3 regions of the Marinomonas sp. ABL3_031 genome follow, and region 1 is predicted to be linked to each of the others. Evidence: predicted binding sites of a transcription regulator. Region 1 holds the regulator's gene; each other region holds the start of a gene.

Region 1 (3,283 bases):
TCCTCATCTTCTCCATTGGTTTTAACGGTGATTTCAGTACCTTTGCCAGCAGCGAGCATCATCATTGCCATGATGCTTTTGCCGTCAACATTACGGCCATCCTTCTCAATGGTAATATCACATGAGAAACGTGATGTGGTTTCAACCAGCTTGCCTGCAGCACGGGCATGCAGTCCAAGCTTGTTGATAATAGTGATGGATTCTTCCTGCATGCTGTTTCATCCTTATATTAAAGATTCAAAGCTAGTGTACAACTCTTTATTAGTTTGTGCGTTGCGAAGTTTTGCTAGTGCGTCTGGTGACTGCGCTAATTCTGCAATTTGCGCTAAAGTCGATAAGTGTTGATCGCATTCGTGAGGCGGTACAATTAAGGCGAAGATCAAGTCAACAGGCTGTTTGTCGACAGAGTCAAAATCAATAGGACTTTGTAGGGACATAATAACAACGGCTGTATGATTGGCAGATTCAAGACGACAATGTGGAATGGCAATGCCATTTCCTATACCGGTACTACCTAATTTCTCACGTGCCAACAAGGCGTCATAGACAGCTTCATTATCACAATGTAGACGGTTAGAAGTGATCTCCGCCAAACTTTCAAGAACACGTTTTTTGCTAACAATGTCTTGTTTAGCAAGCACAAGATCGGCTTTTAGTAGTGAATTTAATGGCATGATACTTAATACCTGTTAAATCAATCTTTTTCGTTCATTGGAAGGCGGAATATTCATCGCCTCACGATATTTGGCAACGGTACGTCTTGCTACTTGAATGCCTTGATCTGCCAAGATGGTTGCCAGTTTATTATCACTAAGTGGTTTCTTAGCAGGTTCATCAGCCACCAATTTTTTAATCATAGCGCGTATGGCGGTCGAAGAACATTCACCGCCTGATGCAGTATTAACATGGCTTGAAAAGAAGTATTTCAATTCAAAAATGCCTTTTGGTGTATGCATGTATTTTTGCGTAGTGACACGAGAAATAGTGGATTCATGCATGCCTACTTCTTCTGCAACATCGTGTAATACCATAGGTTTCATGGCTTCTTCGCCGAGTTCGAAAAAAGCAATCTGGCGACTCACAATACAACTGGCTACTTTTAACAGAGTTTCATTACGACTTTGTAAACTCTTCATGAACCATTTGGCTTCTTGTAATGAATTTTTGATGTAGCTTACATCTTCTGCAGTAGAGGCTGTGTTAGCCATGGCGGAATAGGTTTCGTTAATCTTGATCGGTGGTAAAGCATCATTATTCAATTCGACTTGCCAAATGCCGTTACGCTTTTTGACTGACACATCTGGTATGACATAATCCGTATCGTCTTCATCAATGGCCGAACCTGGACGCGGGTTAAGTTGCTGAATAAGATGAATAACTTCTTTAAGCGCTTCGTCTTTAAGCTTGGTTTTGCGGCTTAACTGCACGAAGTCTCGACTGCCTAGCAGATTTAAATAATGACTGATCAGGTTTTGTGTGCTTTTGAATAGAGGGTGGTCTTGAAATGCTTCTAATTGCACCAGCAGACAATCGCGTAAATCAATTGAGCATACACCCACAGGGTCAAAGCGTTGCAGTCTGTGTTGTACGGCTTGAATTTCATCCAATTCAAGTTCTTCTAGATCACTTGTAAGAGATTCTAGAATGTCTTCTAATGACATGCTCAGATAACCGTCAGGCTGAACGCAATCAACAATCGCGTAAGCAATCTCCAAATCACGGTCTGACATGTGGGTTAGGTTGAGTTGCCAAATTAAATGGTCTTGAATGCTCTCTGCTGGAGCATTACGACTTTCAAAGTCCATTTCATTATCGAAGCTAGTCGCATCGCTTACGGCGGCTGAGCTTTGGTAGGTATCATCCCAGTTGCTATCAATTGAAAGCTCTTCAGGGATACTTTCCGTCCATTCTGATTCTAATCGGGCTTCTTCGGCTGACTCACTGTTTGCCTTTTCTTTGCTTGTATCGTTTTCGACTTTAGATTCAATGCTAGCAGGTAAGTCGATGGCAGTTAATTCGTCGTCATCTAATTCCAGCAAAGGATTGGATTCAAGGAATTCATGAATCTCTTGTTTTAAATCCAATGTCGAAAGTTGCAGCAAACGAATGGCTTGTTGCAACTGCGGGGTCATGGTTAATTGTTGACCGAGCTTTAGCTGTAAAGACTGCTTCATGGAGCAACTCTGTCTGATTTAATAAATTGGAACGAGTTATGCATATTACTCCCTTTCTACAATAATGATAAGGGGTTACAGGCGGAAGTCGTCGCCTAAATAGACTTTTTTTACTTGTTCATTGTTAATGACTTCACTGGCATCACCAGAAGCTATGATATAACCATTGCCCACAATGTAAGCTTTGTCACAAATATCCAGCGTTTCTCTTACATTATGGTCGGTAATTAAAACGCCAATGCCGTTGTCTTGTAAATGCTTAATAATCAGCTTTATATCGCCTACAGAAATCGGATCAACCCCTGCAAAAGGCTCGTCTAATAAAATGAATTTAGGATTCATTGCCAAAGCACGTGCAATTTCGACTCTGCGACGCTCGCCACCAGACAGGGCCATGCCTAAATTTTTACGAATGTGAGTGATGTTGAATTCTTCCAGTAATGATTCTAGACGTTCCTTCTGCTCAGTTTTAGACAGTTCTTTACGGGTTTCTAAAATGGCTGAAATATTATCTTCAACGGACATTTTTCTGAAAATGGAGGCCTCTTGCGGTAAATATCCCACGCCTTTTTGGGCGCGTACATGCATAGCATCTTGAGTAATGTCTTGGTCGTCAATAAAAATCCCCCCGGCATCATTGGCAACCATACCGACTATCATATAAAAACACGTGGTTTTGCCCGCACCATTTGGGCCCAGCAAACCTACGGCTTGCCCCGATTCAACAGCAACGGAGACGTCTTTCACAACAGGGCGCTTTTTGTAGCTTTTAGCCAGATGTTTTGCTTCCAGTCGAGCCATGGGTTAGTTTGCCTTGCCTGTTTGTGGTTGTAGGGTCATTGATACGCGACCGGAATCTTTTTTCTCGGCACTGAATGTGCCGTCATCGATCCTATAGAGAATATAGTCAGCAGAGATGGAATTTTGCATGCGACTTAGATAGCCCTCACCAATGATTTCAAGTTTACCTTCATCTGTTGAGTAGTGAATTTCATTACCTTTGCTGATAACGATATTGCCACTCCAGTCTACTTGCTGGCTGAATTTAGCCGGAGTGCCGGAAGCCTCTAAACTACTGAACTGCTGAGTTTCAGGGTTGCTCGTTACTT
Region 2 (3,283 bases), on a different contig from region 1:
ACGTCAACTTTTACGGGAGTATGACCACCAACACGATAAAATTCACCATCGGCTAACACACGTAATAGACGAGTTTGTGTTTCCGCTGGCATATCTCCAATCTCGTCTAGAAAAAGCGTACCACCGTTCGCCTGTTCAAAACGACCACGGCGTTGCGTATTCGCACCCGTAAAGGCGCCTTTTTCATGACCAAATAACTCGGATTCGATTAAGTCGTGTGGAATGGCTGCCATATTGAGGGCAATGAAAGGGTTTGCCGCGCGTGGACTGTGCGTATGTAACGCTTGTGCGACGAGTTCTTTTCCTGTTCCAGATTCACCATTAATGAGCACGGTAATGTTAGAGTTAGCTAGGCGACCAATAGCACGAAATACTTCCTGCATGGCAGGGGCTTCACCTATGATTTCTTTGTCGACTTGCGGTTCCACTTCTTGTTCCATGTCGTCCGTACTTGGCATGGCATTTTTATGGTGAAGCATGGCGCGCTTCACTAAGCTTACCGCTTCTTCGACATCAAAAGGCTTAGGCAGGTATTCAAAAGCACCACCCTGATAAGAAGCCACCGCACTCTCCAAGTCGGAATGGGCGGTCATAATGATGACAGGCAAATAAGGGTAGTCGTTTTGCAATTTTTCTAATAATTTTAAACCGTCCATACCTGGCATGCGGATATCACTGATAATGGCGTTAGGTTGCTCTTTATCTATCATGTGTACTAGGTTTTCAGCGGAATCAAACAAGCGACACTGAATGCCTTCTTGTTCTAAGGTTTTTTCTAGAACCCAGCGAATGGAACGGTCATCGTCAACAATCCATACGGTTTCTTCAGTTGTCATAACGCTTTCTCCTGTTCTAGGACTGTCGTCTCAATGGGAATCAAAATATTGAATTCTGTGTGTTTTGGCTCACTGTTACATTCCACTATGCCTTGATGTTGGTTAATAACAGATTGTGCAATAGAAAGGCCAAGTCCAGTGCCATCGGCACGGCCGCTGACCATAGGATAAAATAGGGTGTTTAAGATGTTCTCGGGAATTCCTGGGCCATTATCCACTATGCTGATTTTACAGACTAAGCGGTGACGCTTTGAACCAATGGTAAATTGACGAAGTGTACGTGTGACAATGTGAATGGTCTTGTCTTGATTATTATCATCTGCCATCAGTGCTTGCATGGCATTTCGGGTAATATTAAGTAATGCTTGAATAAGTTGTGATTCATCACCAATCAGATCGGGAATACTCGGGTCGTAGTCGCGAATGAGATGAATTTGATTGTCGGTTTCGACGGAAATCAATTGGCGAACACGTTCAATGACTTTGTGAATATTCAGTGCCTTATTTTTGGGCAATTGACGTGGCCCTAGTAATCTATCAACTAAATCCCGAAGGCGGTCGGATTCTTCAATAATAACTTGAGTGTAATCTTTTAAAGCTTCATCGCTAAAGGCACGACTAATCAGCTGAGCAGCGCCGCGTATGCCACCTAATGGGTTTTTAATTTCATGGGCCAAACCTCGCACCAACTCTTTGCTGCTTTCGTGATTGGCAATGATTTCATCTTCTTTGGAAATACGCTTCATTCGATCTCTTGGATAGAGTTCAATAATCAGACTTTCGGTAAAGTTTGAAGAACCCATCACCGGAGTCACAGTATAGTCGCAGAAGAGCTTTTTGCCATTGCTGCACTCAATTTCCGCTTCACGTTTGGTATAAGGATGGCCGGACTCAATAGCGGAATGAAGCGCTTCAATGCTCTCTTCAACTTCGCGGAATGCGGCACTTAAATCATTGCCATAAATGCGACGACGACTGACTGCCAACAGCATTTCTGCTGCTGGATTTAGATATTCGATTTCTAGTGCATTGTTAAGCTCAACAACGGCAGTTGATAAGTGATCTATAAGTAGGTTGTACACTGCATTCGCCTCTCTTCTGACGTTTAACTAACTGCAAAAAACGAACCAACATTGGGCAAATTAAAAGCGCTTGTTTTTCAAGAGTCTCATTTTTTTACGAAAGGTGTTTTGCACCATTATAGCGCACTCAATAAGAGTTGTTTTTTTTAGTGCAAAAAAAAAGCCCCGAAACTGTGTCGGGGCTTTTTGATGTTTAGTATGACTTAAACACTGTAGTAAAGATCGAACTCTACTGGGTGAGTGGTCATGTTTACACGCTCAACTTCTTCAGACTTAAGATCGATGTAAGCGTCGATCATCTCATCAGAGAATACGCCACCTTCTGTTAGGAAAGCGCGGTCATCAGATAGGCACTGAAGGGCTTCTTCTAGGCTACCAGCAACCGTTGGGATGGCAGCAGCTTCTTCAGCAGGAAGATCGTAAAGATCTTTGTCAGCAGCATCGCCAGGGTGAATTTTGTTTTTGATACCGTCAAGGCCAGCCATCAACATAGCTGCGAAAGCTAGGTATGGGTTAGCGGTTGGATCAGGGAAACGTGCTTCGATACGTTTTGCTTTCGGGCTGGCAACATATGGAATACGGATAGAAGCAGAACGGTTACGAGCTGAGTAAGCCAACATTACAGGCGCTTCGAAACCTGGAACAAGACGCTTGTATGAGTTGGTAGAAGCGTTCGCGAAGGCGTTGATTGCTTTAGCGTGCTTGATGATACCACCAATGTAGAACAAAGCTGTTTCAGATAGACCAGCGTACTGATCACCAGAGAATTGGTTTACACCGTCTTTCCAGAAAGATTGGTGCACGTGCATACCAGAACCATTATCACCTACGATTGGTTTAGGCATGAAAGTCGCTGTTTTACCGAAAGCGTGAGCGACGTTGTGTACGCAGTATTTCAATACTTGTACTTCGTCGGCTTTTTTCACTAGGGTATTGAATTTAACACCGATTTCGTTCTGACCCGCTGTCGCTACTTCGTGGTGATGAACTTCCACTTCAAGGCCCATTGTTTCCATTGCACCACACATTGCAGAGCGTAGGTCGTGATGCGAATCAACTGGTGGTACTGGGAAGTAACCGCCTTTAACGCGAGGACGGTGACCCATGTTGCCACCTTCAATTTTTTTGCCAGATGACCAAGCGGCTTCTTCAGCGTTGATTTCAACAGAACAACCAGACATGTCTGCTTTCCAGCGAACATCATCAAAGACAAAGAATTCTGGCTCAGGGCCGAAGAAAGCGGTATCACCCAAACCAGTCGATTTTAGGTATTCTTCTGCACGTAGGGCAACAGAACGAGGATCGCGGTCGTAACCCTGCATTGTAGAAGGCTCGATGATGTTACAGCGGATGATAACGGTTGGC
Region 3 (3,283 bases), on a different contig from region 1:
TGGCGTATTTAATGAAGCTATGGTTAAGAAAGTAGGTGCCGATGGCTTCTTGGCGAAATTCCAGCCAGATGAATTGGCACGTCTAGCGATCGAGACGGTAGAAGTGCAATCTGAGTAAATATTTAACTAGGTAATGTGGTTTGGCCTAGGCGGTTATTAAATAATGGAGTTTTAATGCTCAGCACGACTAATGCAATCAGCCCTGCTGGTTACAATCGCTTCCGAGATTATTTGCAAAAAGTATGTGGAATCTCGTTAAGTGACAATAAGCAATATCTTGTGGCAAGCCGTCTTGGAAAAATTTTAGAAAGAGAGAACTTTTCCAAAATCGAGTTGTTGGTGGATGCCCTTGATAGGCCATTGAATTCCAAGTTAAAGGAAGAAGTCATTAATGCAATGACCACAAATGAAACTTTGTGGTTCCGTGATATGCACCCCTTTACTATTTTGCGAGAAAAAGTCTTGCCCGAAATGACCAGTGCACCTTTGCGTATTTGGTCAGCAGCTTCTTCAACTGGTCAAGAGCCTTACTCTATTAGTATGGTGATAGAGGAATTTAAAAATGCTCGACCAGGTGTGCTGAAACCAGGTGAGCGAATTGTGGCAACCGATATCTGTACCAATATTTTGCAACATGCTAAGCAGGGGGAATACGATAGCTTGGCCATTGCTAGAGGCTTGGGGCCAGATTTGCAAAAGCGTTACTTTGACAAAATTAATGAGGTCACGTGGAAAATTAAACCAAATCTTAGTTCGAGAGTTGAATTTAAATACCTAAATTTGATTGATTCTTTTGCTGGCTTAGGCAAGTTTGACGTGATTTTTTGTCGTAATGTGCTGATTTATTTCACGGTGGAACTGAAACAAGACATTCTCAAACGCATGCATGCATCGTTAAAACCCGGAGGTTACTTGTTCTTGGGAGGTTCTGAAGCCTTAAGTGGTTTGTCAGATTACTTTGAAATTGTTCAGTGTCATCCTGGCATTGTTTATAAAGCGAAAAAGATTTAGATTTCTTTTATAAGTTTGTGAAAAGCTCATCCTTGGATGGGCTTTTTTTGTTTTTGTTATCGTTATTTTAATTGCCGCTTTTTGCCGTTTTTATAATGAATGATTATAAAGCATTGAAAAATAAAGTTATTTTTTTTGGCATCATAATTGCTATATGTAAAACAACTTAGAATAATTGGATTGAGGATAAAATGGCGATTTCCTTTGCAGGTGCCTTTGCTGGCCATGATAAAGCATTAGAGTTTCGTAGTGCTCGTGCGGCCGTTTTAGCAAATAACATTGCTAATGCAGATACGCCTAATTACAAAGCGAGAGACATTAGTTTCAATGCATCGCTCAACAACGAAATGCGACGTTTGCAATTGCAAGGAACCAATGCTCGTCATTTTACTGAATCCGCTGAGACGGAATTGACTGGTGATTTGCTTTATCGCAACCCAAGTCAGCCTTCTCTAGATGGCAATACAGTGGACATGCAAAGAGAGCAGGCAGAATATGCACAAAACTCTTTGCAGTTCGACACCAGTTTTATGTTTTTGGATAGAAAAATCAGTGGCATGAAAAAAGCACTGACTGGGAATTAATGATTATGTCTTTGAGTAATATTTTTACCATATCAGGTTCGGCAATGAGTGCCCAGACAGTGCGACTGAACACAGTCGCGAGTAATATGGCAAACGTGGACAGTGCGGCCAGTTCAGCGGATCAAACTTATCGTGCACGTAAGCCGGTTTTCTCCCAAATGATGAACGACTCCATGCGCAAGCGGGGGTGGGGATCTACTAAGTTAGATGAGTCTGGAGCGGGCGTTGGAGTAAAGGTTGATGCTATTGTTGAGTCTGATGCACCGTTGCAGCCAAGATATGAGCCAGATCATCCGATGGCGAATGAAGAAGGTTATGTGTTTTATCCAAACGTTAATCCGATGGAAGAGATGGCTGACATGATGTCAGCGTCACGTTCCTTTCAAACGAATGTAGATGTTATGAACTCAGCGAAAAGCATGATGCAAAAAATGCTCACGCTTGGACAGTCCTAGGAGCAGATAGATGGCAAATATATCTGATAAAAATGGCTTGGGTGGTCTGATCTCGCAATACGGTACTGATGCGGCGAAATCCAAAGCGGGTATAGAAAAGCCTGAAGCAAAGCCGGACAGTGCAGCCTTGGCAGATCAAAATGTATTTCTTAAGTTATACATTGAACAGTTAAAAGGACAAGACCCGACTGCGCCTCAGGATGCAAATGACATGGTGGCACAAATGTCGCAGTTTAGCTCTTTGGAAAGGTTGACCAGTATTTCCGATCAATTGGAAACTATGGCGACATCATTAACTTCTAATCAGGCCTTGAGTGCCTCTACCTTAGTGGGTAAGTCAATTTTGATGGATGGCAGCAAGGCTAAAATGACTGACGGGCCAGATCCTTTGTTGGTGAAGGCTGTTGTACCAGAATCGTCGAAAAGTGCCGTCATTAAAATTTATGATGCGGATAATAAGTTGGTTAGAACTGCACCAATGGACACAGGGGAATTTAGCTGGAATAAGCTAGATGATGAGGGGAATCCTTTGCCAGCGGGTGAGTATCGCTTTGTCGCTACCTCCACTGATGCGCAAGGAGAGACATCCTCAATGTCAACACGTGTACCAACTCGAATTCAGGGTGTCACCATCAATGGTGAAGATGGCACCGTCTTGAACGTGGAGAACCACGGCAAGGTTAAATTAACAAAAGAACTAGAAATCTTAGGGTAACTGGAGAGCGTTATGGGATTTAATACTGCACTGTCTGGCATTAAAGCCTCGGCTGATTATTTGGGTGTTACGGGTAATAATATTGCCAACGCCGATACCACTGGCTTTAAGAAATCACGCATTGAATTTGATGACTTATACAATACGAGTGTACTGGGCGCGGGCAGCGGCAATAGTATTGGCTCTGGTGTAAGTGTGAGTAAAGTGGCACAAGAATTTTCGCCTGGTAACCTTTCCTATACGGATAACAATCTGGATTTGGCTGTCGATGGAACGGGCTTTTTTGTATTGGATGCGGGGATAGCACAATCTTATACGCGAGCTGGTAATTTTAAATTAGATGAAGACGGTTTTCTTGTTACTAATACAGGCAGTCATGTGCAAGGTTTTAATGCCGTTGATGGTGTGGTTGGCGGAAATTTGGATGATTTGAGAATCCCAACGGAAAGGATCCCTCCTGAGCCAACGAGTGAAATGGAGCTCCAAATTAATCTTAACTCTAAAAGTGAAGATGTCCC

The links. The regulator sigma-54, encoded in region 1, starts transcription at its own class of promoters, with help from an activator protein. The targets are predictions, from matches to a motif close to TGGCACNNNNNTTGCTNT.
Region 2: glnL (nitrogen regulation protein NR(II)) is a predicted target of sigma-54. The motif match lies at 1,949-1,966, and genes of this name have one in related genera.
Region 3: flgB (flagellar basal body rod protein FlgB) is a predicted target of sigma-54. The motif match lies at 1,148-1,165, and genes of this name have one in related genera.

The regions. Positions count from the first base shown of each region.
Region 1 covers NZ_JBSWYU010000003.1:193,046-196,328, reverse strand. Annotated here, with positions in the region: gene ACXAH2_RS05380 (HPr family phosphocarrier protein) at 1-212, opposite strand, end outside; gene ptsN (PTS IIA-like nitrogen regulatory protein PtsN) at 225-674, opposite strand; gene ACXAH2_RS05370 (RNA polymerase factor sigma-54) at 690-2,174, opposite strand; gene lptB (LPS export ABC transporter ATP-binding protein) at 2,250-2,975, opposite strand; gene lptA (lipopolysaccharide transport periplasmic protein LptA) at 2,979-3,283, opposite strand, start outside.
Region 2 covers NZ_JBSWYU010000001.1:308,530-311,812, forward strand. Annotated here, with positions in the region: gene ntrC (nitrogen regulation protein NR(I)) at 1-836, opposite strand, end outside; gene glnL (nitrogen regulation protein NR(II)) at 833-1,918, opposite strand; gene glnA (glutamate--ammonia ligase) at 2,122-3,283, opposite strand, start outside.
Region 3 covers NZ_JBSWYU010000001.1:479,116-482,398, forward strand. Annotated here, with positions in the region: gene ACXAH2_RS02335 (chemotaxis protein CheV) at 1-118, shown strand, start outside; gene ACXAH2_RS02340 (CheR family methyltransferase) at 175-1,011, shown strand; gene flgB (flagellar basal body rod protein FlgB) at 1,203-1,595, shown strand; gene flgC (flagellar basal body rod protein FlgC) at 1,601-2,050, shown strand; gene ACXAH2_RS02355 (flagellar hook assembly protein FlgD) at 2,061-2,765, shown strand; gene ACXAH2_RS02360 (flagellar hook-basal body complex protein) at 2,778-3,283, shown strand, end outside.